2 regions of the Ventrimonas sp. genome follow, and region 1 is predicted to be linked to the other one. Evidence: riboswitches for the same ligand, from Rfam matches in the RefSeq annotation. Region 1 holds a riboswitch; the other holds the start of a gene.
The links. A riboswitch is a leader RNA that binds a small molecule or an ion and turns the genes downstream of it on or off. The one in region 1 is predicted to bind cobalamin.
Positions count from the first base shown of each region.

Region 2: another riboswitch for cobalamin. It lies ahead of ACMP1L_RS01735 (sirohydrochlorin cobaltochelatase); the one in region 1 lies ahead of ACMP1L_RS08120 (ABC transporter substrate-binding protein).

Region 1 covers NZ_DBFCCJ010000045.1:40,437-55,250, forward strand. The annotation lists gene ACMP1L_RS08085 (ABC transporter permease) at 1-245, opposite strand, end outside; gene ACMP1L_RS08090 (ABC transporter substrate-binding protein) at 251-1,369, opposite strand; gene ACMP1L_RS08095 (PHP-associated domain-containing protein) at 1,395-2,021, opposite strand; gene ACMP1L_RS08100 (AMP-binding protein) at 2,141-5,734, opposite strand; gene ACMP1L_RS08105 (GNAT family N-acetyltransferase) at 5,913-6,419, opposite strand; gene ACMP1L_RS08110 (ABC transporter ATP-binding protein) at 6,574-7,356, opposite strand; gene ACMP1L_RS08115 (FecCD family ABC transporter permease) at 7,353-8,420, opposite strand; gene ACMP1L_RS08120 (ABC transporter substrate-binding protein) at 8,482-9,573, opposite strand; cobalamin riboswitch at 9,770-9,961, opposite strand; gene ACMP1L_RS08125 (MATE family efflux transporter) at 10,080-11,420, shown strand; gene ACMP1L_RS08130 (alpha/beta fold hydrolase) at 11,457-12,497, opposite strand; gene ACMP1L_RS08135 (DUF4317 family protein) at 12,690-13,313, opposite strand; gene add (adenosine deaminase) at 13,310-14,317, opposite strand; gene ACMP1L_RS08145 (PD-(D/E)XK nuclease domain-containing protein) at 14,342-14,812, opposite strand; partial or broken gene ACMP1L_RS14065 (AAA family ATPase) at 14,805-14,814, opposite strand, start outside.
Region 2 covers NZ_DBFCCJ010000012.1:12,380-27,193, reverse strand. The annotation lists gene ACMP1L_RS01775 (alpha/beta hydrolase) at 1-237, opposite strand, end outside; gene ACMP1L_RS01770 (ParA family protein) at 770-1,537, shown strand; gene ACMP1L_RS01765 (ParB/RepB/Spo0J family partition protein) at 1,540-2,637, shown strand; gene ACMP1L_RS01760 (DUF4446 family protein) at 2,668-3,189, shown strand; gene adhE (bifunctional acetaldehyde-CoA/alcohol dehydrogenase) at 3,465-6,077, shown strand; gene ACMP1L_RS01750 (TetR/AcrR family transcriptional regulator) at 6,270-6,848, shown strand; gene ACMP1L_RS01745 (hypothetical protein) at 6,850-7,050, shown strand; gene ACMP1L_RS01740 (hypothetical protein) at 7,076-7,210, shown strand; cobalamin riboswitch at 7,540-7,758, shown strand; gene ACMP1L_RS01735 (sirohydrochlorin cobaltochelatase) at 7,917-8,945, shown strand; gene ACMP1L_RS01730 (hypothetical protein) at 9,022-9,936, shown strand; gene ACMP1L_RS01725 (ABC transporter substrate-binding protein) at 10,002-11,198, shown strand; gene ACMP1L_RS01720 (FecCD family ABC transporter permease) at 11,227-12,240, shown strand; gene ACMP1L_RS01715 (ABC transporter ATP-binding protein) at 12,258-13,358, shown strand; gene ACMP1L_RS01710 (amino acid ABC transporter substrate-binding protein) at 13,476-14,354, shown strand; gene ACMP1L_RS01705 (amino acid ABC transporter permease) at 14,392-14,814, shown strand, end outside.

The DNA of each region.
Region 1 (14,814 bases):
AGCACCGAGGAGACTGACGCCACCCAGAGGCTGTTTTTCAAAAGCTTCAAACTGGCGCGGGTGAAAAGCAGCCGGTAGTATTCCAGGGTAAACCTGCCGTTTTTAAACACGCTCCTTCCAATCAGGGAAATGAGCGGATACAGGATAAAAACGGCAATCCCCGCAAGCAATAAAAACAGAAGGAGCCGGTCCAGCATCTTAGCTGTCCGGCATCTTCTGCGGATGATTTTCATATCCTGTTTCATATTTTTTATGAGTCCTTTTCGCCTGCAAGCTCAGCCCATTTTTCCAGAAGAGCTTCTCTCTCAGAACCAAATAAGAGTACATCCTGCTTGATCAGCTTCGTGGTATCTACGGTTCCGATCTCTGACGGAACATCTACGTCACCGCGTGCCATAACTCTTGCATCTGCTTCTCTTAAAGCCTCCTGACCCTCTTTGGAAAGATAGTAATCCACGAATACTTTTGCCGCATCCTTGTTCTCAGAGTTTTTGAAAATTGCGATTGGCGCCGGAGTCCACGGAATCATATCTTCCGGATAAACTGCGGTAACCGGGTACTCTTTCTCCAGTGCAAAGGTGCCGCCTGTCATGGCAAGAATTCCGATTCCGTACTCGCCTGCGCATACCTTCGGACCCGGCTCACCGCCGCCCTTTGCATAGAAATCCACGTTGTCATTGATGGCAGTCCAAATCTCCCAGCCCTTCTCTTCTCCCCAGGCCTGGAGGGTTCCGTTCAGGATTGCGTACTGGGTACCGGAGATAGCCGGAGATGCCATAATGATCTCGTCTTTATACTTCGGATCTGCCAGATCTTCCCAGGTTTTCGGTGCTTCCAGTCCCTTTTCCTCCAGGACATCGTTATTTACCAGAAAGCCTGCCGGAACCAGCGCAAGTCCGGTCCAGTAACCGTCTTTATCACGATAACCTGCATCAATCGCCTCTGCTTCCGGAGATTCATACTGCTCCAGATAGCCAAGCTCAGCTGCGGAAATATAGCTGTCTACACCGCCGCCAAACCATACATCTGCCGTGGTATTTCCATTTTCGGCCTGCATCTGTGCCAGCGCTTTTCCGGTGGAAATCTCCACATATTCTACCTTGATGCCGGTCTTCTCGGTAAACGCATCGAAGGACTTCTCCGCACCGCCATAAGCCAGCATAACATTCAGGGTTGTTCCCTCGTAGGCTCTGTCATCTGCAGAGGCTTCAGTCTCCGTTTTTTCCTCCTGTACCTCGGTTTCTGCCGCTTCGGTCTGTACCTCAGTCTGGGCTGCGGTTGTCTGCGCATCTTTGGAACTGCCGCATGCAGTCAGGCTGGCTGCTGCCAGGAATGCCGCAAATGATGCTACTGCGAGTTTCTTTCTCATAATACTTCCTTCTCCTTTAAAATCGTTAAAAATCATCTACGATACGGTAGCCGTTTTCCTCCCAGACAGCCGGCTTGCAGCGTCCGCTTTTTAGCTGGGATACCAGGTCTTCCATGGTATAAACCGGATCCGGGAACCAGGTCACAAACTTACCCACCTGGGATGTCCAGTGGGCGTCACTGGCACCGATTGGCTGGAGTCCAAGCTCTCTGCAATATTTCAGAGCCATGCGGTTCGCTTCCAGATCCGTGCTTCCGTTCAGCACCTCCACACCACCAAGACCGTGAACATCTTTTAAGTGCTCCGCCAGGCCACGGTTATTGTTGCGGAACGGATGACAGGAAACGCAGAATCCGTTTCTTTCATTGACGTAATCAATAAACTCCTGGGCGCTGATCCGGTGGTCCGGGATCGCGTCAATGCCAAACGCCGTGATATCTCCCCAGAGTGAGAAAAACTCCGCCCCGACCAGCACCGGATACTGATGCTCTCTGGAATACTCTTTCACATACTCCGCCAGTCCCATACTGTCATGATCGGTGATACACACAGCGCCAAGGCCCTTTTCCCGTGCTGCCTGCACAAGCTCGTCCAGCGTCATCTGACTATCCGGCGAATAAGCGGATTCATGTAAATGAAGGTCAATGAACATTTTTTCTGTCTCCCGTAAATGATTTTGTCCTTTCATTTTATCGGTTCTCGCAGTTTTTGTCTAATTGTATTCATTAATTCATTATTGCTATTTATTTGAATTTTCAATAAATATTTTGATCATTTCCAGAGAATATCCGGTACATGAGCCTTGCCGCACTGCGCCTCCACCTGTGCTTTCAGTACATCAGCATTCTGCCCCATAGTGCCCTTCACTTCTGCTGTCAGTACCAGCTTGTTGCCATCAGCATAACGCACATAGGCGGCGGCTTCCTCCACACCCGGCACCTGTTTTAAAGCCGTTTCGATCTGATACAGATCGTGGAACTGACGACCAGTCAGACCTTCCTGCATGATGGTCCTGCCACCCTGCTCCAGAAAATCCAGGGAACCGTCCGGCAGGATTCTCGCGGTCCGCCCGCTATCGTAAAGTTTTCCAGGCCCATATGGATTGGTGATCTCATCCAGCACCTGCTCCGGTTTACAGTCCATCACATACAGCTCTCCCCAGGCACCAAACGGCTTCTTCCTGCAGTTTTCATCAAACACATAAACTTTAACCGGTTCTTTTCCATCCACGCCGGTCACCAGCTGGCCTTTCGCTGCCTGATTCAGTTTTCCCACAGTAATGGTGTAATGCAGCGGAAACAGACGGTCCGGCAGGCGGCGGCTTAAACGGCGCACCAGTGTCTCCTCCTGCATAGCATCCATCAGAGACTCCATCACCGTCAGGAAATCATGAAGCTGGCGGGTGTCAAACCGGTTCTCCCAGTAGCGCAGCTCATAGTAATAGCCCTTCGCATCAGTAAATACCTGCAGATGGAACGGCAAAGAATCCAGCTGCATGCGCTGGCGTTCTGCCGGATACCCTCCCACGGTATCGATATTTAAGATATCCCCCTGGTACTGGAAGAACATCTCATCTGCGTGCAGGTTCGATATGTAGCAGCGCATGGTATCCATGATCTGCGTTGCATTCGTCTTCAAAAGCTCCGGCACAGTCTGATCCACACCTTCCTTGTTCCGGAAGAAATAGGTAAGGAACAAAGGTCCTGCCAGACGGTTCCAGCGGCTGTCGGTTCTTCCGCTGTGAATGGAGGAGGAAACGGTATCCTTTTCGTTGCTGAACAGGCCAATGCTTAAGTTATAGGCCGTCAGGAAAAATACATTTTCCGAAACACCAAGCTTTTTACAAAATGCGCTCACATTACGGCGGTTCAGGCTCGTAAAACGTCCCTTTAAATCAGCGTCCACGCCATGCTCCAGGCTGTAGCAGTCCTTGCGGGTGAGGATGCTCTTACGAATCTTAAAGTCCTTCATCAGGCCCCGGAAATACGCCTCATTCTTTGTCCGGAGTCCTCTCGCATCCCGATCCTTTTCATCCAGGATATATTCGTAGAAGGTGTAGGTTTCCGGCTCCACAGCCCTACCGAGATAAAGCTGGTTTAAGTCCTCAAACAGCACGTTCATGGTCATACCGTCCCCCATAATATGGGCAATATCAAAGAAGAAATAATTGGCGGAATCCGTCTCATAAATACCGATATGGAACAGGTTCTCACCCTCTCCGTAAAGGTACGGATACAGCAATCCTTTTCTCGTTTCCTCCCACTGGACATTGCTTAATCTCACGATCGGAATGTCAATCTTTCTCTTATCATCACGGATGATCTGGTAACGGCCCTTTGCCATCTGGATGATGGCCTTTAGCTCCGGGTGCACCTCAAAAAGCTGCTCCACCGCAAACTTTAAGCGGCGCAGATCCGTCCGTTCGTCCAGTTTATAGAGAAACGGCAGATTTGCCGTAGTATTTCCACGCATGACATAGGCAAAATAAAGCTGCAGATTGGTTAACGGATAGACCTGCCGCACTGTGTGATCCACCTGCTCTGCGCCGGCTCCCTCCCGGGCAAATTCTTCCAGCTTCAGCACCGAAGCATGCTGTAAGAGGTCATCCAGGGTCATGGAAACCTTTAAGATCTGGTACAGATCCGTGAGTAACAGCACGCTTCCAAGGGAATCCAGTCCTGCCTCGTAGAGCTCTGTATCAATGCCAAAACGACGGTGCCCCAGTACAGCGGCAATGCAGTCATAAATCTGATTCTGAAGCTCATTTTCCGGCATACGGAAACGCTTCTCCTCCTGCTCTTCTTTCTGTTTTCCCTCCAGATACTGGCTGCGGATAATCTTTTTGGAAGAGGTTTTTGCAAAAGGAACTTCTCTTATCCTGCTGCGCAGAATGCGCTTGAACGTCGGCAGTTCCTCATTGTGTTTTTTGATAATCTGAGCCACCGTGCTCTCAATATCGGCAATATTTGCAGCTTCCGCATATTTAAAATTCGGGTATACCTCCGCACAGATCGTATCGTCCTCGCCGTACACCAGAATATCCTCGATCAGACGCTCATCCTCAAAGAGATTTTCCAGCTCCTCAGGTGCCACATTCTCACCGTTGCTTAAGATAATGAGGTTCTTTTTCCGACCGGTCAGGTACAGAAAGCCCTCCTCGTCCACATGGCCGATATCTCCCGTACAAAGCCAGCCATCCGGTGTGATGGCCTCCGCAGTCTTGTCCGGTTCCTTGTAATATCCCATCATGACAGACGGACTCTTGACCTGGATCTCGCCGTCCACGATACGCACCTCACAGCGGTCTACAATACGCCCCACGGACGCAATCTTATCCGGTCTTGTCCAGTCCGGGGAAGAAATTTTCGGGGAACACTCCGACATGCCGTAGCCCTGGGCAATAGCAATACCGAGGCGCTGGTAATTGGCTGCCAGATCCGGTGCCAGGTATCCGCCGCCGCTGATGATCTTGTGAAGCCTGGTACCAAGCACCTGCTCTTTTACCTTGCGGATGGGCATCTCCGGGCGCTGCCGGTTTAAGATAGCAATGCGGTTGTAAAGTGCCTTTGCCATCATCGGAACCATGCGGATGACCGTCGGTTCAAACAGTAATATATGCTCTGCCAGCTTCTTCATATCACGATTCAAGCAGAGGATTCCTCCATAACGCATAACGGTAAACACATCTCCATTTAAGCAGAACACATGATGAATCGGCAGGACATTTAAGTAAATTTCCCGCTCCGGATGGTTGTTGTCTGTGGTGCAGAAATTGTTGTCCATGAGGTTTCCATTGGACAGCATCACGCCCTTTCCGCGTCCTGTGGTCCCGGAGGTAAACAGGATCATGGCACACTCATCGGCCTTTGCGTCAGACTCCACATGCTGCCCCTCATAGGCTTTTAAGATCTTATCGGAGCAGTTCACATGCTTTCCATGCTGCAGGGAAATATACTCCACCACTTCCGGACATTCCTCCTGCACTTCCTCCGTCAGCAGGTGGAAATCCCAGTCATAAAACAGTACGTCCACATCGGAACGGTTTAAGCAGTCTGCCAGCTTTTGTGCGTTGAGCTGGACATCCAGCGGAATTCCGGTATCGCCTCCGCTCATCACGCCAAGCAGTACTGCCAGATAATGATGACTGCTGACTCCCAGAATACCAACCTTTAACTTGTGGCCCACCTGCGCACGCTTTTCCCTGGCCCAGGCTGCAATGGCATCACACTCTTCTGCGAATTCTTTGTAGGTTACACGGAAAATAATTCCATTTTCTTCATATTGCAAAAAAACACGGTCTCCGTGCTCTGCCGCCGCGTTGTGCACCAGATCGTAAACAGTTCTTGTGTTTTCGTAAAGCATCATATGATTCCTCCAAATAAAAAATGAGACAGATTTTATGTATCTGTCTCAAATATAACACCAGGCCCGTTATGTGTAAACCATTTGACCAGTTCGAATTTTTGAACCAAAGAAGACCTGCTGCCTTGCTTTCCACAACAGGCAAGACATTCCGTCGCGAATTTGTAGTTTCAGTCCGGGATCATGATACTCCGTACTTGTACACACTCCGGTAGAGCACATTTTTTATTGCTTCAAATGTCTCCCGCGTAATGGCCTCTCCATATGTCATAATCCGCAGCGGCACCGGGGATTTTCCTTTGGAAATGGGTGGCTGGATATAAGGATATTCGTTAAATACAAACCCATTGCGTTCATAAAAGCCAATGCGTCTGCGGGTTAATTCATCTTCCGGAAGTTCCACCTCCAGGCAGATTGGTTTCTGGTACTGTTTTACCAGTTCCTGCAGCATGGCGGAGCCGGTCCCGCTGTTGCGAAGGGCTGGATCTACTGCGAAATGCTCGATGTAGATGAAAGATTCAAATTCCCAGACGGCAAGAAAGCCTGCTGGCATATAATAAATCCGGTATTCCGGTTCTTCAAAAAGCGCAAGCTGCTCGTCATAAGGGCGATATTCGTCATCCGAGAAGCTAGCCTGCATAATGCGGTAGATTTCTGGGAAATCAGTTTCATTGATTCGTTGCAACATAAAACAACTCCTTTATACATACTCATCTTTGTCTATGAAAAAAAGAGACCTGAGTTTCGTCTGATCCGCGGTCTCTTCTCTCTCACAAAACTATTTCTACTATAGCTTTCTTCCATCTTTTCGTCAAGCAGGCATATCTGTCCGCGGTTCCGGTTCAGCCCTTTTCCTTCACCCACCCCGGCAGATAATAAATCTGCATCTTCCCGGTGGCTGCATTTCTTGTCACCTGGGCTTCGATGCCAAAGTACTTTCGGATATTTTCTTTCGTCAGCACCTCTTCCGGTGTGCCGCGGTCTACAATCTTTCCCTGGTACAGAAAAATGATCCTGTCACAGTAAAGCGCAGCCAGATTCAGGTCATGGATAGAGGAGAATACCGTGACATCCTGATTCCTTAAAATGTCCATGATCTGATACTGATAGCTGACATCCAGGTGGTTGGTCGGCTCGTCCAGGACAATGTAGCGGCTTTCCTGCATCAGTACCCGGGCCAGGAGGACACGCTGTTTTTCTCCGCCGGAAAGACTTAAATAGGAGCGTGTTTCATAGCCGCTCAGTCCTACTTCCCGAAGGCATTTTTCACAAAGCTCCCGGTCCTTTGCCGTATCTCCCTCCAGAAATTTCTTGTGGGCGTAACGTCCGAACATAACCATATCTCGAACGGTAAAATCAAATTCCAGCTGATTTTCCTGCGCCATGACCGCCAGTTCTCCCGCCAGTTTTTTAGCTGAAAGGTCCATGATATCTTTCCCATCCAGAAAGACGGTCTGCCCCTTAGGCTTATAGGTCCGGTAGATATGCTTCAGCAGTGTGGACTTGCCGCAGCCATTCGGTCCAACCAGTCCAACAAATTCCCCCTCTTTGATTTCGAGGGAAATCTGATCCAGGATCCGCTCATTTCCGATTTCATAATCCAGATTTTTTACAGCTAAGCTCATCGGCCCACACTTCCTTTCCGAATCAGATACAGGAAAAACGGAGCTCCAAAAAATGCCGCAATGACACCGATCGGAAGCTCTTCCGGCGCAATGATGATGCGGGAGATCAGATCCGCGATCATGGCAAAGAGACCACCGCCCAGAATAGACATTGGGATCAGATGCTTATGGCCGGAACCCACAAAGCCACGCATCACATGAGGCACCACAAGTCCTGCAAAGCCGATGACACCGCTGACAGAAACAACCACGCCGGTCAGCACGGTAGAGGCCAGAATGATCAGCAGCTTGATGCGTCTGGTATCTGCTCCCAGCGTCTCTGCCACATCATCTCCCAGAAGAAGAATGTCCAGCTCCCGCGCAAATAACAGAATCACTGCCATCATAACAACAGACACGATGAACACATATTTTACCCGGCTCCAGGTAGCTCCGCTTAAGGAGCCTACCATCCAGTAAAGCGCCATCTTGGTCTTATCGGAACCATTGTTAAACCCGTAAACGATCAGATTCGTCAGTGCGGAGAACAAGGCGGAAGTGGCAATTCCGGCCAGCACCAGCTGGGTAGAGGTAATCCTCCCTTTTACAGACGCAATACTCAGAGAAAGACTGATGGCCACAGCCGCACCCAGCGTCGCACCAAAAATCACGGAATAACCGCCCATAAAGCTGAACAGGCCGAGAATGATGACGCTGACTGCTCCGGCAGAGGCACCGGAAGAAATTCCCAGCACATAGGGATCTGCCAGTGGATTTTTTGTGAGTGCCTGCATCAGCACACCGCAAAGAGACAGGCCTGCTCCCACAATAAATGCCATGATAACCCTCGGAAAACGGATGTTCCAGATGATATTTTCTGTTTTCTGCTCCCAGGACACCGCAAAAATATCCTTTCCAGATGTCTTATTTGCCAGAATCTTTACGATCTCATCCGGTGACACATGGATGGCGCCCAGGGTCACGGAGATGGTCGTTACTGCCGCGATCAGAAGCAGAACCATCAGAAGTGTACCTATAAAACGTCCAGTTTCCCGGTCACTTTTTTTACTGATTTCTGATTTCATGTTTTCTCCAAAAACAGGGACTTCCCATGCAGGAAATTCCTCATATTCCAACAGTTTCTGATTAGAACTTATCCGGATACAGCTGCTTTGCGATCTCTCTGACTGCCTCTGCGGAACCTGCAGAACCCTGCATATCACTGCAGCATGCAGAATAGATTTTTCCCTCTTTGACTGCTCTTAAATCTTTGGTAAACTCGTTGGTCTCCAGGAAATTTTTCTTCTCAGAAATGTCACCGGTATAGTCCAGGATCAGAATTACATCCGGGTCACGCTCTACCACTTCCTCCCAGGACGGAGTAGCCCATCCAGCCTCAATGTCATCGAAAATGGAGATACCGCCAGCCCGCTTGATGATATCACCCGGCATACCCTGACATGCGGTAAACGGTGCATCCTCACCGGAATCGTATGCAAAAACAGTCACCGGATTCTGGTAAACATCATCCCCCAGCGTGTCTTTTACTTCCTGAAGCGTATCCTTCATAGCCTGGATCTTCTCAGATGCCACATCCTCTACTTTAAAGATTTTCCCAAGTGTCTCATAATCTTTGTACAGCTCCTCAAAGGTTGCCTTATCCGAGCATACATAAGGGAAATACATTGCGATTCCGTTGGCATCACAGAACTCTTTTCCAAAGTTTTTATCGGAAAATACAGAATCCCAGCCCATCAGGAAATCACATCCGGTTGCCACCAGCTCCTCTTTGGAAAGATTGGATATGCCCTTTCCTGCCTCTAACAGCTGCGGCACCTTATCTCTTGCCGGATACTGGGAAACAGTGCTCCAGCAGCTTCCCTTGGTGTAACCGGCCATCTGGTCTTCCAGACCGAGATCAAAGAAGAAATCTGCCATCTGATCGCCGGAAGCAACCACTGCGGACGGCTTCTCGGTGAAGGTATATTCTACGTTCTCACCCAGACCGGAACGCTCCAGGTTTAAGGTAATGGTAACCGGCTCATATGCCTCATCTGCGGTGGAATCGCCAGCTGCTTCCGTCACCTCCGTGCTGCTCTCCGCAGGCTCTGCTGCGGTGCTCTCTGCTGCCGCTGCAGCTGTTGTTGCGATATCTGCGCTCTTTGCGCCGCATCCGGCTGTCAGACCTGCAGTTATGCAGGCAGCCATAGTTAAGATTACCAGTTTCTTGTTTCTCATAATTGTTTTCCTCCTGATGTTGAAATTTTTTTTCGTATCACCCATGCAGGAACGCGATGCAAAAATGTGGCCTGCGACACATATTGACAAAATAAAAGCACCATCCGGCTTATTAAAAGTAAACCGGATGATGCACCGTATTTTTGCATCCAGGGCAGACTCCGCCCTTGTTTCCCTTGCCTTGTCATGGACCGTGACAGCAAAAGCGGAAAAAGCAGGTCTTCTGGCTTGCGCGGCAATATTGTCTGGTTTCTTCCCATTTTTCATATAAAACAGTGAAATCCAGACTGCCCTTCATGCGCTTACAGCGGCGGCACCGCACGGGACTCACACCCGTTTCCCTTTTCACCGGCCCCGAACGGCCGACACTTATTCCGTAGGATAGTTTACGGCATGAGGGAAAAACTGTCAACTGGATTTCGTTTTACCGTTCTGATATTATAATGGACTTAATCCTTTTTTTCCAGTATAATCAAATCAGAATCGAACGATAAGGAGCTATACAAATGGAACGCAATTTGACTACCGGCAGTATCCCAAAAACCATTTTCTCTTTCTCACTGCCATACTTTCTTTCCTATTTTTTACAGACCCTGTACGGCACCGCAGATCTGCTCATCATCGGACAGTTTAACTCTGTAGACAGCACCACCGCTGTCTCTATCGGCAGTCAGGTCATGCACATGCTTACCGTCATGATCGTAGGGCTGGCTATGGGCACCACGGTTATGACCGGACGTGCAGTGGGCGCGCAGGACCGCAGGCAGGTGAACCTGGCCGTCGGCAACACGGCATCTTTGTTCATGCTGCTGTCCGTTGCTCTGACCGCAATCCTGCTCTGTTTTGTAAAACCCATTGTGGCTGTCATGTCCACCCCGGAGGAAGCTGTCAGCAGTACCATCAGCTACCTGACCATCTGTTTTCTCGGTATCCCGTTTATCACAGCCTACAACATCATCAGCTCCATTTTCCGCGGCATAGGAGACTCGAAGAGTCCTATGTTTTTCATTGCGATTGCCTGTGCTTTTAATATTGCCCTGGATTATCTGTTCATCGGCGTGCTGAAGCTTGGTCCCACAGGCGCGGCGCTTGGCACCACCCTGTCCCAGACCATCAGCGTGCTGATTTCCCTGACCATGATCTGTCGCAAACGCATGATCCCGGAATTTCATTTTGCAGATTTAAAACCGGTCCGAAGCATGATGGGCAGTCTCTTAAAAATCGGATTTCCGATCGCCATGCAGGACGGATTTATCCAGATTGCCTTCATTGTCATCACCATTATTGCCAACCGGCGCGGCTTAAATGACGCTGCTGCAGTTGGCATTGTGGAAAAAATGATCAGCCTGTTTTTTCTGGTTCCGTCCTCTATGCTGTCTACCGTTTCAGCCCTGTGCGCACAGAATATTGGTGCCGGAAAGCACGATCGGGCAAGCCAGACACTGGCCTGTGCCACCACCATTGCGGTGTCCTATGGTATTGTGATTTCCATTCTCATGCAGTTTACCGGACACCATATTGTCAGCCTTTTTTCAGGCAATGCCGATGTCATCCGTCTGGGCAGCCAGTACCTGCACAGTTATATCTGGGACTGCGTTTTTGCCGGAATCCACTTCTGTTTCAGCGGATATTTCTGTGCTTACGGAGTTTCCGGAATCTCCTTTTTACACAACATTCTTTCCGTTGTCTGTGCCCGCATTCCGCTGGCCTATCTGGCATCAAAATACTATCCGGACAACCTGTTTCCCATGGGCTGTGCTGCTCCGGCAGGATCCCTGCTTTCTGTATTGATCTGCGCCATTGCCTTTGTGTGGATGAAAAAACAGCCCGGACAGAAGGCATCCTGAGCATGCAAACGGACAGAACGGCGCTGATATCAGACTTTAGAATATGATGTTATATTTCTCTGTCAGCCACCTCAGGATATCCTCAAATACCTCTTCACGGTTCACCTCATTGAGCACTTCATGGCGCGCACCGAGATACAGCTTCATTGTGATATCCTGTATGCCTACCTTTCGATACAGGGCGGCAAGCTTTTTCACGCCTTTCCCATTCTCTCCCACCGGATCCTTGTCTCCGGACAGGATCAGATACGGAATGACTGTTGGCATATAGCCCACCATTTCTGCCTTCTCGGCCGCATGGATCTCATGGAAGAAATCGCGGTAAGCACCAACAGTAAAAATAAAATCACAGCGCGGATTATTCAAAAAGCGGTCCACATACCGCTCATCTCTGGTAAGCCAGTCATAGTCCGTGCGCACCGGCTGGAATTTCCGGTTATAGTTTCCGATAGAAAGCTCATAGAGCAGACGGCTCCGGTAATGCTTTCCCTTCCGTTTTCCAAATAAAGAGGCCAGCATTTCGCCGGTAAACACCAGCGGTAAAGCCGGAAAACCGGTTCCCAGAAGGATAACTCCGTCTGGTTCTTTTCCCGGATATGCCGAAAGATAACGCCGGGTCAAAAACGAACCCATGCTGTGGCCAAGCATGATGTGTTTTGCATTCGGATAGCGTTTTGCACCATAACTGGCCACCCGGCGCATATCGCGCAGCAGAAAAGCTCCGCCGTTTTCCGCTGCAAAAAAGCCTCGGTCTTCTTTTGAAAGTTCCGTTGCTCCATAAGCAGCAGTCGATCCATGGCCAAGGCAGTCATGTCCGATCACGGCAATGCCGTGTTCAGCCAGAAAAGCGGCAAATTCCCCATAGCGGCCCATATGCTCATTCATTCCATGAACAAGCTGGACCCAGAGTTTCATTTCCGCCCTGGATTTCTGCACTGCCGGATCCGGCTTTCCTTCTGGCAAATCCGCGCGCTCCGGAGAATTCGCAACACGCCCTACAGGTTCCGGCATCCACTCCACACAGTGCAGCCTGGACTTTCCATCACTGGATGGCAGGTAAAAATCCCGTTTCTTCATATCTTATCATCACGCTCCATTTTCACATTTCATCATGAACTCACGCAAAATCTTATTTACAATCCACGCGTTTCCAATCATCGGTTCAGAATCTCCGCGATTTCCAGATTCCCATCACTATCATCATGCCACGCAACGCCCGCATCCATACCAAAACACGTTTCCGGTATTTTTTCTTTACAGTTTCCTATTTCATCCCTGCAGCATCCAGGCGCCCAGTTCCCGGTGCACCCGTGCCGGATTTTTCTCGAAAATATTCACAAAATTCATCGCCGCTCCCCGCTCCTTAAAGGCCGGATACAGAAAACCAAACTCCGGCTCTCCCGGTTCGTACTCTCCGGTCAGCGGACTAACGGTCAGGATCAGATACTCGTAAATCTCTTCAGAACCTTCTTGCCATTCCTTGTCAGTCCCCTTCACCGGCACATCGTACCGGCCATGAAACAGAAAGACCGCATACGGATATCCCGGCTGAAAATGCTCACTGAATACCTCATAAAACAGATCCAGGGACGCGTCATTTTTCATGCCATCCCGCTTGATGGCATTCAGAAGCTGCCACAGACCGCCCGGCTTTCTGGCACTGTCCGGGATGCGGTATTCCCGCAGCTGCTCGTTGGTAGTGGAAAATAGCACCGTCTTTGCAAGGTTTAAATTCTTTGTGCGCTCCGGTGTGGACAGCTTTAAAAAATTCGTATTGAAGGTTCCATCCACATAACCCTCTTCATCAAAATAAGCACCGGCAATCCGCCCCACAGAGGAGCGGGCCGGTGTCATGCGCCGGGTCAGTTCCAGCATGTCTTCGCGATTTATCATAAGGACGCTCCATAGACTTTCAAAATCTTCTCCCGCAGCATCTTTTTTGTCTCTTCACTGGCAAAGGCAGCGTCCGCCGCGTTCAGCACCACCTGCTTCTGCTGTTCTTCAGTCAGTCCAAACTCCCGTTTCAGATAATCAAACTCTTTTGACAGACAGGTGCGCTCAATGCCCATATCATCCGTATTCACCGTCACGCGGATGCCGCTCTCTAAAAAGCGCACCAGCGGATACTGCTTCATATCCGGGATGGCATGGGTCTGACGGTTACTGGTAGGACACATTTCCAGGGTGATGCCCTTTTCCCGAATCAGCTCCATCACAGATTCATCCTCCATGCTGCGGACGCCATGGCCAATACGTTTTGTTCCAGTCTGAATCGCTGCGCGTACGCTCTCCGGCCCATCTGCCTCCCCGGCATGCACGGTATACGGAATTCCTGCCGCTTTCGCTTCTTCGAACAAGTCAAGATAATTCACCGTCGGAAACAGCGCCTCCGCTCCGGCCAGATCCATGGCTGTTACACCGTGGTCCCTAACCAGGTATTTTTTCGCCAGTGCCAGGGTCTCCTCATTTGCCTTTTCATTACCCTCGCCGCGCATGCAGCACAGAATCAGGTTGCCCGGAATCGGAGCATTTTTCAGTCCTGCAACTGCCGCCTGCACCGCCTGCTCCTGGGTCATGCCGCCAAGGGTATGAAACTGCGGCGCAAAGCGCAGCTCCGCATAGATCACGCCGTCCAGTGCCATATTTTCCAGCACCAGGGTCACTGCATTCTGCAGCCCCTCCGGTGTCTGCATCAGGCGTCCCGGCAAATCAAAACACTGTAAAAAATCATTCAGACTCTCACAGGAATCCGGCACCGAAAGCAAAGTCAGAAGCTCCTTATCATTGTCCGCCGGCAGCGCAATGTTCTGCAGCGCCGCCAGTTTCTTCGCGATATCTACGGTAACACTTCCGTCCAGATGGGCGTGAAGGTCAATGTAACATCCATTCTTATTCATAAGGGTTTCACCTCTAATATATTTTTATAATCTTTCACAGATCGCCCGGCATCTTTTTTTGCAGAAAGCAATGCCATAAAGTTGAATATCCTTCCGGTCATCGTTTAAAAGATACTCCTGATAACGGCGATCTTTAATCTGTTGAAGCGCCTTCTGGCATGCTGCTTCCATCTCCCCAAAATCTTTCGTGTACTTTAATTCCGCGACAATACCGGAAACCGGATCATCCGTTTCAACGATGATATCCGCAAATCCTTCACCTGCTTCTACGTTCGACTTCACGAGCCAGTCCGCATTTCCCGTGAGAATACCGACCAGCAGGTTGTGATAGGAGCTTTCCTTTTCTTCTTTCCTTGCTTTCGTGTCGAAAATGCTGATGGAATTACTGAGCACACGATTCAGGTACTGCTCGATGCCTTCTGTATCTCCTTCTTCAAATGCCTTCCAGAACGTAGCTTTTTCACTTCCGTATCCGTAAACCCAAACTGCCCACATGC
Region 2 (14,814 bases), on a different contig from region 1:
CCACTCATATCCGGATGTACAGGTGTCCAGATCATGAATAAGCAGCAATGGTTTACCGGTTCCTTCTTTTGTATAATAAACATTGCCGAGACGCCATTTGAAACAGAGTGGTTCCGGTTCTGCCAGGAAATTTTTGGAAATGGCAGAAAACTGGATTGCTTTGTTGATTCCAGCGGTGGTGACAGCAGCGCCGGCAGAAAGAATAAGGAGCGTGAGTAATTTGTTTTTTGCTTTCATAGATTCCTCCTTTATGCCTTGCAAAAACATGCGTTTCGCATATATTTAGTATAGTATTATTTGGCAAAAGATGCAAGAAAAATACATCCGTTAGGAGATACGGATTATAGTAAGAAAAATGTTTGCAACTGTTCACAGGTAGAGATTTTCTGAACTGATAATTTCGTACGATACAGTTCTGGCAGCAGATTTTGCCGATTTAGAATGCGCGGTATCGGTAAAATCCCGTTGCTGGACACACATATGTGAACTGCAACAAATGTTTCACGTGAAACATTGAAAAACGAAATTACACAAGAAAGAAATGCCAAGAAGATGTTTCACGTGAAACATGAGTGAAGCGTAAAAAGTCTTATGGAATGCATGAAATACAGCAGCAAAAGTGTTATTGTACACGGATGGGCATTTTCTGAACGGATAATGCATTTTTAATAATACATTTTAGGACAAAGAATAGGAAAAGCAACAAAAATGTGCTATACTAATTCTATTGTAAAAAATAAATGGAATGACAGATTATAAGGATGATACTATGGGAAGAATAATTGCTATTGCAAATCAGAAGGGCGGCGTGGGAAAAACCACAACAGCTATTAATTTATCTGCTTGTCTGGCAGAAGCGGGACAAAAGGTTCTGGCGGTGGATTTTGATCCGCAGGGAAATGCGACCAGTGGTCTGGGCTTTGAAAAAGGCTATATGGACAAGACAGTATATGAGTTGCTGGTCGGAGAATGTACGCTGGAGGAGTGCATTATTAAGGAAGTTCAAGAAAATCTGGACGTACTTCCTTCGGATGTAAATCTTGCGGGAGCGGAGATTGAACTTCTGGATGTTCCGAACAAGGAGTCTTTGCTTAGAACAGAACTGGGAAAAATAAAGAATGATTACGATTATGTTATCATTGATTGCCCACCATCTTTGAGCCTTTTAACAATTAATGCACTGACAGCAGCAGATACAGTATTGGTTCCGATTCAGTGTGAATACTATGCGCTGGAGGGCTTGAGTCAGATTATACAGACTGTAGAGTTGGTAAAGAAGAAATTGAATCCACAGCTGGAACTGGAAGGCGTTGTTTTTACCATGTACGATGCGAGAACAAATTTGTCCTTGCAGGTGGTTGAAAATGTGAAAGCACATTTAAATAAGAATATTTATAAAACAATCATTCCGAGAAACGTGAGACTGGCAGAGGCACCAAGCCATGGCAAACCGATTAATATTTATGATACGCGCTCAACCGGAGCGGAGAGTTACCGGATGCTGGCGGCCGAAGTAATTAGCAGAGGGGAAGAATAGAGATGGCAGGAGCAAAAAGAGGATTAGGAAGAGGACTTGGAGCATTATTTGGAGAAGATACTGTTGAAGAAGTGATTTCAGAGGAAAAAGCTACAGCACGAAAACATGAAAGTGCAGTAAGTGAGACGAAAAATAAAACAGAAAATCACACAGTCAATAAGAAGCAGAATGCTGAAAAAAATGCAGTAGCAAGAAATAACGTACAGAAAACTGAGAAAAAAGAAGCGCAGACTTCTGAAAAAGAAATTTTGAATGTTGTACAAGAAATATCACCGCAGGAACAGGAAAAAGAGGTGCAGACTCAGGCGGAATTGGAACTGAAAATTTCAGAAATTGAGCCGAACCGAGATCAGCCGCGCAAGGCATTTGATGAGGAACAGTTGGAAGAGCTTGCAGATTCCATTCGAAAATACGGTGTATTACAGCCACTTCTGGTTCAGAAAAAGGGCGAAAGTTACGAGATCATTGCCGGTGAGCGAAGATGGCGAGCTGCTAAACTGGCTGGATTGAAGATGATTCCTGCTGTTATCCGGGAGTATAGCCCACAGCAGGCTATGGAAATTGCGTTAATTGAAAATGTTCAGCGGGAGGATTTGAATCCGATCGAAGAAGCGCAGGCTTATCAACGTCTGATGCAGGAGTTTTCCTTAAAACAGGAAGAAATTGCGGAACGAGTTTCCAAGAACCGTACGACGATTACCAACTGTATGCGTCTGTTAAATCTGGCTCCGGAAGTTCAGCAGATGCTGATTGAGGGCCGGATTGCCAGTGGTCATGCAAGAGCGCTTCTGGCAGTGGCAGATCCATATCAGCAGCTGGAACTGGCAAAAAAAGTTGAACTGGAACGAATGAGTGTCCGTGAAGTTGAAAAAGCTGTAAAACTGTTGGGAAAAGAAAAGAAAGAAAAGAAAAAATCCCAGGTAGATGAGGCTGTTGAGCTGGTATTCCAGGATATGGAAAATCGTATGAAAACGGTTATGGGAACTAAGGTTAACATCAGTCGTAAAGATAAATCCAAAGGAAAAATTGAAATTGAGTATTACTCCGAGGCTGAGCTGGAGCGTCTTGTAGAACTGATCGAATCTATCCAGCCGGTATAGTCTAAAACGGAAGGACAGGAATGCATTAATATGGAAGAAAGTATTTTAAACGATCTGGGTTTTGATCCGGTGTATCTGTTGATCGCATCGGCAATTCTTACCTTGATTTTAATGGTTGTGACAATATTGTGCCTGATTAACATGAGAAAGCTTTACCGCCGATATGATATTTTTATGCGTGGAAAAGATGCGGAAAGTATGGAAAACATGATTGTGGATCAGATGAACGCAATTATTGAATTGCAGTCCCAGGACCGCTATAATAAGGATTCTATTCGAACAGCTAACAAAAATAGCCGTGCCGCATTCCAGAAGATCGGAATTGTGAAGTACAATGCATTCAAGGGTATGGGTGGAAATTTGAGTTTTGCTTTGGCCATGTTGGATTATACCAATACCGGATTTGTATTGAATTCAGTTCACAGTCGAGAGGGCTGCTATCTGTATTTAAAGGATGTGGAACGTGGTGAAACAGAGGTTTTGCTTGGTGCGGAGGAGAAGGAAGCATTGGAGCAGGCTCTTGGTTACAAGGAGAGAAAGCCAGAGGTATAAAGCAAAAGACCAGAACTGAGATGAGAGTTATTATCCGGTCCTGGTCTTTTGCTTTTGTATTAATTGAGGCTTGCAGCAGTGTTGCAGCTCCGTCTTCAAATATGCATTTTGTATACAAATACATGTATGGAAAAAAGATCATAAAAATAAAAATAAATATATTGACAACTATTTAACGAGTGGTATAATACTAACAGAATTCATCGTTAAAGAAATATCAATATAATTAACGAAAGTTTATAAACCCCATTCAAAAACCGTTGGAGGATAAAAACATGGCAAAGAAAGAGATGACAGCAGTTCCGGAAATCATCGATAGCGTAGAGGCACTGGAAGCAAAGATGGCCGCTATGCGTGATGCACAGAAGGTATTTGCAACCTATACTCAGGAGCAGGTTGATAAGATTTTCCACGCAGCTGCGATCGCAGCAAATCAGATGCGCATTCCATTGGCAAAGATGGCAGTGGAAGAGACTGGTATGGGCGTGGTAGAGGATAAGGTGATCAAGAACAACTACGCAGCAGAGCATATTCACAATGCATATAAAGATATGAAGACCTGCGGCGTGATCGAAGAAGATAAGGCATACGGTATCAAGAAGATTGCAGAGCCGATCGGTCTGGTTGCAGCCGTTATCCCAACAACCAATCCGACTTCCACCGCAATTTTTAAAACCCTGATCTGTTTAAAGACCAGAAATGCTATTATCATTTCCCCACATCCGCGTGCAAAAGCCTGCACCATTGCAGCAGCGAAAGTTGTTCTGGACGCAGCCGTAAAAGCTGGTGCACCGGAGGGAATTATCGGATGGATCGATGTTCCGTCTCTGGAGCTGACTAACACGGTAATGAAGGATGCTGATATTATTCTGGCAACCGGTGGTCCGGGTATGGTAAAGGCAGCATATTCTTCTGGAAAACCGGCACTGGGAGTAGGTGCAGGAAATACCCCGGCAATCATTGATGATACTGCTGATATCAAGCTGGCAGTCAATTCCATCATCCATTCCAAGACTTTTGATAATGGTATGATTTGTGCGTCTGAGCAGTCGGTAACGGTTCTTGCACCGGTTTATGAGGCAGTGAAAAAAGAGTTTGTATACCGCGGTTGCTATTTCTTAAAACCAGATGAGATTGAGAAAGTAAGAAAAACCATTCTTATCAACGGATCCTTAAATGCAAAGATCGTAGGTCAGAGTGCATATAAGATCGCAAAGATGGCTGGTGTTGAGGTGCCGGAGGATACCAAGATCCTGATCGGTGAGGTAGAGTCTGTAGATATCAGTGAGGAGTTTGCACACGAGAAACTCTCACCGGTTCTGGCTATGTACAAGGCTCAGACTTTTGATGAGGCGATTGCAAAGGCAGAGCGCCTGGTTGCAGATGGCGGTTATGGCCACACATCTTCCCTCTATGTCAATGTAAACGAGAAAGAGAAGATGGCAAAACATGCAGCTGCCATGAAGACCTGCCGTATCCTGGTCAATACCCCGTCATCTCAGGGCGGTATTGGCGATCTGTATAACTTCAAGCTGCTCCCATCCCTGACACTGGGCTGTGGTTCCTGGGGCGGTAACTCTGTTTCTGAGAACGTAGGCGTGAAACATCTGCTGAACATTAAGACTGTTGCTGAGAGGAGAGAAAACATGCTGTGGTTCCGCGCACCGGAGAAGGTATACTTCAAGAAAGGCTGTATGCCGGTAGCTTTAAGTGAGCTGAAGGATGTCATGGGCAAGAAGAGAGCATTTATTGTAACGGACTCCTTCCTTTATATGAATGGTTATACAAAACCGATTACCGATAAACTGGATGAGATGGGCATTGTTTATCAGTGCTTCTCCAATGTACAGCCGGACCCGACCCTGGCAAATGCGATGGAAGGTGCAAAGGCTATGACTGCATTCCAGCCGGATGTCATCATCGCACTGGGCGGCGGCTCCGCAATGGATGCAGGTAAGATCATGTGGGTTATGTATGAGCATCCGGAAGTAGATTTCCAGGGCATGGCAATGCGCTTCATTGATATCCGGAAACGTGTTTATACCTTCCCGAAGATGGGAGAGAAAGCTTATTTTGTGGCAATCCCGACCTCTTCTGGTACTGGTTCCGAGGTGACTCCGTTTGCGGTTATCACCGATCAGGAGACCGGTGTGAAGTATCCGTTAGCAGATTATCAGCTGCTTCCGAACATGTCCATCGTAGATACTGATAATATGATGAGCCAGCCGAAGGGCTTAACCAGTGCATCAGGTGTGGATGTTCTGACTCATGCACTGGAGGCATATGCTTCTGTTATGGCAACAGACTACACAGATGGCCTTGCATTAAAGGCTATGAAGAACGTATTTGAGTATCTGCCGACGGCATACAATGACGGCGGAAACGTAGAGGCAAGAAGCAAGATGGCTGACGCTTCCTGCATGGCTGGTATGGCATTTGCAAACGCATTCTTAGGTGTCTGCCATTCTATGGCACACAAGCTGGGCGCGTTCCATCACCTGCCGCATGGTATCGCTAACGCACTGCTGATTTCTCTGGTTGTAGAGTATAACTCTGCTGAGTGCCCAAGAAAGATGGGAACCTTCTCTCAGTACCAGTATCCGCATACCATGGCCCGTTATGCAGAGTGTGCACGTTTCGTTGGCATTCAGGCAAAGACGGATGAAGAGGCAGTGAAGAAGCTCATTGAGAAGATTGAGGAGCTGAAAGCAGCAGTCGGCGTGAAGAAGACTATTGCTGAGTATGGTGTAGATGAAAAATACTTCCTGGATACTCTGGATGCCATGGTAGAACAGGCATTTGATGACCAGTGCACCGGCGCAAACCCGAGATACCCGCTGATGAGTGAAATCAAAGAAATGTACTTAAGAGCTTACTACGGAAAATAAAATAAGAAAAATGGGAACGTCCCGGACGATATGTGAAACGCGTCCGGGGCGTTTTTGTTTTAATTATATAGAAAATTGCCTCCTATGAAATAAAAACGCTCCGCGAGAAAGTATAATAAAATCTTGACATAACTAATGAAATTAGTCTACAATAAAAACTAATATCATTAGTTTACGGGAAGGGAAAAGAACATGGCTCACAAAGGATTGAATCTGGATGTGGTGGTGAAGGCAGCGGCAGAATTGATTGAGCAGCAGGGAAGGGATGCATTTTCCATGCGGCTTCTGGCAGAGCAGTTGGGGATAAAGACGGCTTCACTTTACAATCATGTGGATAATATGGAAATGCTTCTGGCAGAGGTCTGCAGGTATGGCCTGTGTCTTCAGAATGAGATGGAGATGCAGGCCATGGAGGGAAGGCATGGAGAAGATGCCGTACGCCAGCTGGCAGACACATACAGAAACTTTGCGAAAAAACATCGGGAGCTATACTGGCTGATCATGGCCATGTCGGCAAAAGATAAGCGAGTGCGGGATGACGCGGCGGTTCTGTTTACAGACCCGTTAAAAAAAATGCTGGAAGATTTTCATTTAAAAGAAGAGGAAAGCATTCATTACCGGCGTTTATTTCGGGCCATAGTCCATGGATTTGTGGCGCAGGAGGAGCAGGGGTTCTTCTCCCACTATCCGGCGGCGGTGGATGACAGCTTTCATTTTGCGGTGCAGTGCTATATCGAAAGCCTGAAACAGGGCGAAAAGAGGTGTTCTTAACATGGAAAAAGGAAAAAAGAATGAGGAACTGTTTTGCAGCATGCCGGTTCCACAGGCGATTCTGACGCTGGCTGTGCCTCTGTTTATGTTTATGACAGCGCTCGCGAATTTGTTTGGTGTGGGAGGGGCGAGCCTGATCTCACGCTTTTTGGGAGGTGGAGAACGCAAAAAGGCATCACGCTGCGGCGCATTCTGCATCTGAACAGCCGCAGGGATTTCTGTTTTGTATGCTGGATGCGATCCGCACTCTGTGTGTCTTCAGCCTTGGCGTGGCCCTGGCCATTGCGGTGCTTCTGTATACACAGGCGTCTGCCGTGAGCAGGCTGTTCATCAATAACCGTGAGACGGTAGCGTATGGCTGAAGATTTTTGCGGATTATCTGCTCTGCCAGCCCCATGACATTTTTTGCACTGACTGTGTTTCAGGCCACCGGAAAAAAGAGACAGCCCATTATTCTGTCCGTGCTGCGCAAGGGAACGGTGGATGTGCCATTTATGCTTCTGTTTAACCATATATTCGGGATTCGCGGTGTGGCCTGGGCAACTCCGGTGGCTGAAATAATATCTCTGTTGGTCGCTGCGGTAATGGTCGTTCCGTATATCAGAAAACTGGCCAGGGGGCAGGAGATATAAAAGAGAAAATAATGCTTTTTCATTGCCTTTTCCATGTGTGGATGGTATGATGAGGACATATCGAAAATAGGACAGCAGGTGCCGGAATCGGATAGAAGGATTTCGGGTAAAAGGGAAGCAGGTGGAAAACCTGCGCGATCTCGTCACTGTAAGCAGGGAGCACCGGATTATGCGCATGTCAAAACGGCATGGCAGCCACTGGTTTTTGAAGACTGGGAAGGTAATCTGAAGTGTGTGGAGCTGCGAGCCAGGAAACCTGCCTGCTGTTGGTACAGGAGCATTCCAGACCACGAGGACTTGGTCGTGCCGCAGGATCTTTTCAGAATTTTTCTCAGGGTTGTTCAGGCCATTGTTCGTGGTATGTTCCGGGTATTCCAAAATCGATAGTGTCAGTACGGATGGTTTTATACCATACCATTTTAGAGGAGGACGTATCATGAAGAAGAGAACACTGACAGCATTATTTGCAGTGACTGCGCTTTCTGCTGCGATGATGGCAGGCTGTGCGGGAAAGGCAGAGAAAGAAGCGGCAACCACAGCGGAGGAAACCACGACTGAGGCGGCAGAGGAAACTACCGAGGCTGAGACGAAAGAAGCTCCGGCTGAGGAGGAAGACGAAGAAAATTACGATACTGGAGATGCATCTATGGACAACACAAGAAATCAGGATGAGATCGGAGAACAGGAGCTGTTGGTAGTAAGCTTCGGAACCAGCTACAACGACAGCCGCCGTCTTACCATCGGAGCGATCGAGAACGCAATGGAAAAGGCATTTCCGGATTATTCTGTAAGACGTGGCTTTACCAGCCAGATCATCATTGATCATGTGAAATCCAGAGATGATGTAACGATCGATAACGTAGATGAGGCATTAAAGCGTGCCGTTGACAATAAAGTAAAGACCCTGGTCATCCAGCCGACCCATCTGATGAACGGCCTGGAGTACAACGATCTTGCAGACGAAGTGGCACAGTATTCTGACGCATTTGATAAAGTAGCCATCGGCCAGCCGCTGTTAACCAGTGATGACGATTTCAAGACAGTGATCAAGGCAATTACGGAGGCTACCGCTGAGTATGATGACGGTGAGACCGCAATCTGCTTCATGGGTCACGGTACTGAGGCTGACTCCAATGCTGTTTACGCAAAAATGCAGGATATGCTTGCTTCTGAGGGTTATGAGCATTACTATGTAGGTACCGTAGAGGCGGAGCCGAGCCTGGAAGATGTTATCGCTAAAGTGAAAGAGGGCGAGTACAAGAAGGTTGTTCTGGAGCCGCTCATGATCGTTGCCGGTGACCATGCAAATAACGATATGGCAGGCGATGAGGATGGTTCCTGGAAGAAGGAGTTTGAGAAAGCGGGTTACGATGTAACCTGTCTGGTTCGTGGCTTAGGCGAGTTAGAGCCGATCCAGCAGCTGTTTACAGAGCATGCGCAGGCAGCTATCGACAGCCTGAAGTAATCAAATAGTATAAAAATAAGACAGAGAATGGGCGGCGGATGGAATTCCGGCCGCCCGTTTTGATAGGGATGAAAATATGAGAAAAAATATATACGGAATTATGGCATCAGTATGCTTAAGCAGTGTACTGGCAGCAGGCTGCGGTGGAAAAAATCAGGCAGAGACACTGCCGGCACAGAGCAGCGAGACAATGTCGGTACAGGTAAGTGAGACCGTGGCAGCGACGGAAGAGACTGCAGAGCAGCAGAGTGTTGGGACCGAAGGGATGACACCGGTTTTGGCGTCAGAATTAAGAGATGGAGTGTACCAGATTCAGGTGGATTCCAGCTCCAGCATGTTTCGGATCGAGGCATGCGAACTGACTGTGAAGGATGGCAGTATGACGGCCGATATGAAGATGGGAGGTACCGGTTATCTGAAGCTTTACATGGGAACCGGGGAAGAAGCGGCAAAGGCGCCGGAGGAGAAGATGATCCCATTTGAGGAAGCTGCGGATGGGAGCCATCATTTCACGGTTCCGGTGGAAGCATTGGATAAGGAACTGGACTGCGCCGCATTCAGCAAGAAGAAAGAAAAATGGTATGACCGTGTTCTGGTATTTCGGGCGGATTCTCTTCCGGCTGATGCGCTGACGGATGCGGCCCAGGTGACAGCAGAGAGTCTGGGACTGGCCGATGGCTGCTATACTGTGGAGGTGTCCATGGAGGGAGGATCCGGCAGGGTGAGCGTGGAATCTCCGGCGAAGCTGGTCGTAAAGGATCAGAAGGCGGTTGCAGAGGTTGTGTGGAGCAGTCCGAACTACGATTATATGAAGGTTGGAGAGGAAAAATTCCTTCCGGTCAATCAGGGCGGAGAAACTTCTGTGTTTGAAATCCCGGTAACGGTGTTTGACCGGAAGATGGCGGTAGCAGCCGATACTACGGCTATGAGTACGCCCCATGAGATTGAATACACGCTGCTGTTTGATTCTGCGAGTATCAAGACAGAATGAGAAAGCAGATTGAACAGTGTGCGAACCGTAACAGAGTGAGGGCAGATATGAGGAAATGTGGGAATATGTGCTTGTACCGCAGGGCCTTGACCGGAGTGCTTGCAGTGCTTCTTGCTGTGGAAATTTCGGCCTGCGGTGGGAAGGCGAAGCCAGGGCAGGAGACGGGAGTGAGTCAGAAAGCAGAAATAACTCAGGAGAAGGCTTCTGCTCCGGTCTGGAAGGACATGAGGCCGGAGCGCAGTATGGAGCTTTCCTATGCGAAGCAGTTTTCGGTGGATTATTATGACGGCGGCTACGATCTGATTCAGGTGCAGGATGACAGTACCTGTCTGGTGGTGCCGGAAGGAGCTGCCGTGCCGGAGGGGCTTCCAGCCTCGATTACTGTTTTGCAAAAACCGTTGGATCATGTGTACCTGGCAGCGACATCGGCTATGGACCTGATTGCGGCCCTGGGCCGTGTGGACCGGATCACGCTGTCCGGAACGAAGGAGTCCGGATGGTATGTGGATGCGGCCAGACAGGCTATGGAAGATGGGACACTATCCTATGCGGGAAAATACAGCGCACCGGATTATGAGCAGATCCTTTCTTCCGGCTGTGATCTGGCACTGGAATCCACGATGATCTATCACGTGCCAGATGTGAAGGCACAGTTAGAGCAGTTAAAGATCCCGGTGTTTGTGGAGCGTTCCAGCTATGAGGAGCATCCGCTGGGAAGAATGGAGTGGATCCGGCTGTATGGCGTGTTATTTGATGCGGAAGAGACGGCGGAGCAGTTGTTTCAAGAGCAGGTGCAGCAGCTTGATACGGTGCTGACCGGACAGTCTGTCGGAAAAAGCGCAGCTTTTTTCTATATTACGTCTAATGGTGCGGTGAATGTACGAAAACCGGGTGATTACGTGGCCAAAATGATCGAGCTGGCTGGCGGAAGCTATGTACCGAAGACGGCTGATACGGATGAGAATGCCCTTTCTACCATGAATATGCAGATGGAAACCTTTTATGCAGAAGCAAAGGAGGCAGACTGTCTGATCTACAACAGCACCATAGAAGGGGAATTGCAAACAATGGATGAGCTATTGCAGAAAAGTCCGCTGCTGAAAGATTTTAAAGCAGTGAAAAGCGGAAATGTGTGGTGCACTGGGAAAAATATGTTCCAGGAAACCATGGGACTTGGTGATATGATCTTAGATCTTCATGCAGTACTTTCGGAGGTTGCGCCGGATGAGAACAGCCTCCATTATCTGCACCGGCTGAAGTGACCACAGAATAGACAGGAGGAGAGGAAGTGTGAAAAATCGAACAGTGCGCTGCAGGCTGGTCTTTTTGCTGCTGGCAGGTTTGTTTGTCATTCTGGCAGCACTCAGCTTCAGCGTGGGCAGTGTTTCCCTGTCCCTTCGGGATATATGTGAGATTCTGTCGGGAGCAGACCGGGAAAGTACAGCCTTTCATATCCTGTGGGACATCCGTTTGCCGCGCCTTTTTGCTGCCGCGCTGCTTGGCGGGGCTCTTTCCGTGTCTGGATTTTTGCTCCAGACCTTTTTTGCAAACCCTATTGCAGGACCTTTTGTTCTGGGGATTTCTTCCGGGGCCAAGCTGGTGGTGGCTTTCGTCATGATCCTGTTTCTGGGAAAGGGTCTTTTTATGGGATCCGCGTCCATGATCGTGGCGGCGTTTGCCGGATCCATGCTTTCCATGGGGTTTGTACTGGTGATCGCACGGCGGGTAAGGCAGATGCCTGTGCTGGTGGTATGCGGTGTTATGATCAGCTATATCTGTTCTGCAATCACGGATTTCGTGGTGACCTTTGCAGACGACGCCAACATTGTAAATTTACACAACTGGTCCATGGGCAGCTTTTCCGGTACGACCTGGGATCAGGTGCGGGTCATGGCGGCGGTGGTGCTTCCTGTATCCGTGTTGTCATTTTGCATGGCAAAGCCCATCAGCGCTTATCAGCTGGGCGAGGAGTATGCCAGGAGCCTTGGCGTGAATGCAAAACGGTTTCGGGCAGAGCTGATCCTTTTATCCAGCATCCTTTCGGCCTGTGTGACGGCCTTTGCGGGACCGGTATCTTTTGTGGGCATCGCTGTGCCGCAGCTGGTAAAGCGGCTCTTTGGAACGGCAAAGCCCATTGTAGTGCTCCCAGGCTGCTTCCTGGGCGGCGCAGTCTTCTGCCTGCTCAGTGATCTGATCGCCCGGACTCTGTTTGCGCCCACGGAGCTTTCTATCAGTTCGGTGACCGCAGTGTTTGGAGCACCGGTGGTGATCTGGCTTATGATCCGGGGCAGAAGCCGGAAATGAGCAGCAGGGAAAGGAGAATGGAAGTGTTGAGACAGGAAGAGGCATATCTGAGAACAGAAAATCTTGCGGCCGGCTATGATGGAAAGGCATGGATCCGTGAGATCAGCATTCATGCTTCGCGAGGGGAAATTGTGACACTGATCGGCCCGAATGGAGCGGGAAAGTCCACAATTTTAAAAAGCATTGCCGGACAGTTAAAGCCGGTGGGGGGCGTGGTCAGTCTGGACGGCCGGATGATGGAACAGTGGCCGGAAACGGAGATTGCCCGCCGGATGGCGGTGATGATGACGGAGCGGATGCAGCCAGAGCTTATGACCTGCTTTGATGTGGCGGCCATGGGGCGTTATCCCCATACCGGACGTTTCGGAATACTGTCGGAAACGGACCGTGCTATTGTGCGGGAGGCACTTGCCATGGTGCACGCAGAAGAACTGGAAGACCGGGAGTTTTCCCGGATCAGTGATGGTCAGAAACAGCGGATCCTGCTGGCCAGGGCTATCTGCCAGCAGCCGCAGATCATTCTTCTGGATGAGCCGACCTCGTTTCTGGATATCCGCCATAAGATGGAACTGCTGACAATCTTAAAAACGCTGGTGCGTAAGAAGCAGGTGGCAGTGTTAATGTCCATGCACGAGCTGGATCTGGCCCAGAAGGTGTCGGATTACATTGTGTGCGTGGGGGAAAATAAAATCTGGAAATGCGGAATGCCGGAGGAAATTTTTACTGCGGCAAACATGGAGGCGTTGTTTGGAATCCGGGCAGAGAGCTATCAGGCAGAATACGGATCTGTGGAGCTTACGCCGGTATCCGGTGTGCCGGAGGTCTTTGTCATTGGCGGAAACGGAAGCGGAATTCCGGTTTACCGGAAGCTGCAGCGTCAGGGAATTCCCTTTGCAGCAGGAGTACTGCATGAGAACGATCTGGATTATCCGGTGGCAAAGGCACTGGCTGTGCAGGTTATTTCGGAGCGCCCGTATGAACCAATAGGGGAAGCAGCTTATGAAGAGGCACTTCAGGTGATGGAGAAATGCAGAACAGTGATCTGCAGTGTACAGGAGTTTGGAAGCGGAAATCTGAAAAATGCAGATTTACTGCAGCGTTTTATGAAAAAAGGGTAGACAGAAACACTTTACTATGCTACCATGATAACGTGTGCGCCGTACGTGTACAATAAGCATTGCGGCGAAAGGATTATCATTCGTGCATCGTGGAACAGCAATGAGGAGGAAGCAATTATGAGAAAGAGAATGTTAAGCGCAGCAATGGCAGGTATGATGGTGGTATCCATGACTGCATGCGGAGGCAGCAAGCAGGCTGAGACCACCGCAGCAGCAACTGAGGCAGAGACTTCCGCCGAGGAAACTACTGCAGCAGAAACTACCGCTGAGGCAGCAGATGAGGCTGGCGAGCTGGGTGGTACCTTTACCGTAGGTTTTGACCAGGATTTCCCGCCGATGGGCTTTGTAGGAGATGACGGTCAGTATACCGGCTTTGATCTGGAGCTGGCACAGGAGGTTGCAGACAGACTGGGTCTTGAGTTTGTTCCGCAGCCGATCGCATGGGATGCAAAAGATATGGAACTGAGTTCCGGCACTATCGACTGTATCTGGAATGGTTTTACCATGAACGGACGTGAGGATGATTACACCTGGAGTACTCCTTATATGGACAACAGCCAGGTATTTGTTGTAGCAGCAGATTCCGGCATCAGTTCTCTGGCTGATCTGGCCGGCAAGGTTGTTGAGGTTCAGACTGACTCTTCCGCAGAGGCGGCTTTAAAGGATAATGCAGAGTTAAGCGCAACCTTCGGAACACTTCAGACCACCCCAGATTACAACACCGCATTCATGGATCTGGAGATGGGTGCCGTAGATGCCATCGCAATGGATGTCATCGTAGCCGGTTACCAGATCGAGCAGAGAGGTGAGTCTGACAAATACGTGATCCTTGACGAGACCCTTTCTTCCGAGGAGTACGGCATTGGCTTTAAAAAGGGCAATGAGGAGTTAAGAGATAAGGTCCAGGGCGCGCTGGACGAGATGGCAGCAGACGGTACCATGGCAGAGATTTCTGAGAAATGGTTTGGCCGTGATGTAACCACGATTGGAAAATAACAGTTAAAATGAAACAGAAGGCGAAGGAGCAGGAGTTATGCAGATTAATACTATGATATCACAGTTATCGGGAGGAATGCTGGTCAGCACAGAGATTTTTGTGGTGACGCTGGTGTTTTCCCTGCCCCTTGGTCTTCTGATTGCTTTTGGCAGAATGTCGAAGAATAAGGTCCTGCAGGGAATTGTGAAGACCTATATCTCTATCATGCGCGGAACCCCGTTGATGCTGCAGCTGATGGTTGTTTATTTTGGACCGTTCTATCTGTTTGGCATTAAGATCAAGAGCAATAATTACCGTCTGATCGCGGCGATGATCGGATTTGTCATCAATTATGCGGCATATTTTGCGGAGATTTACCGCAGTGGTATCCAGTCTATGCCAAATGGCCAGTATGAAGCTGCAAAGCTTCTTGGCTACAGTCGCAGTCAGACCTTTTTCCGCATCATCCTGCCGCAGGTG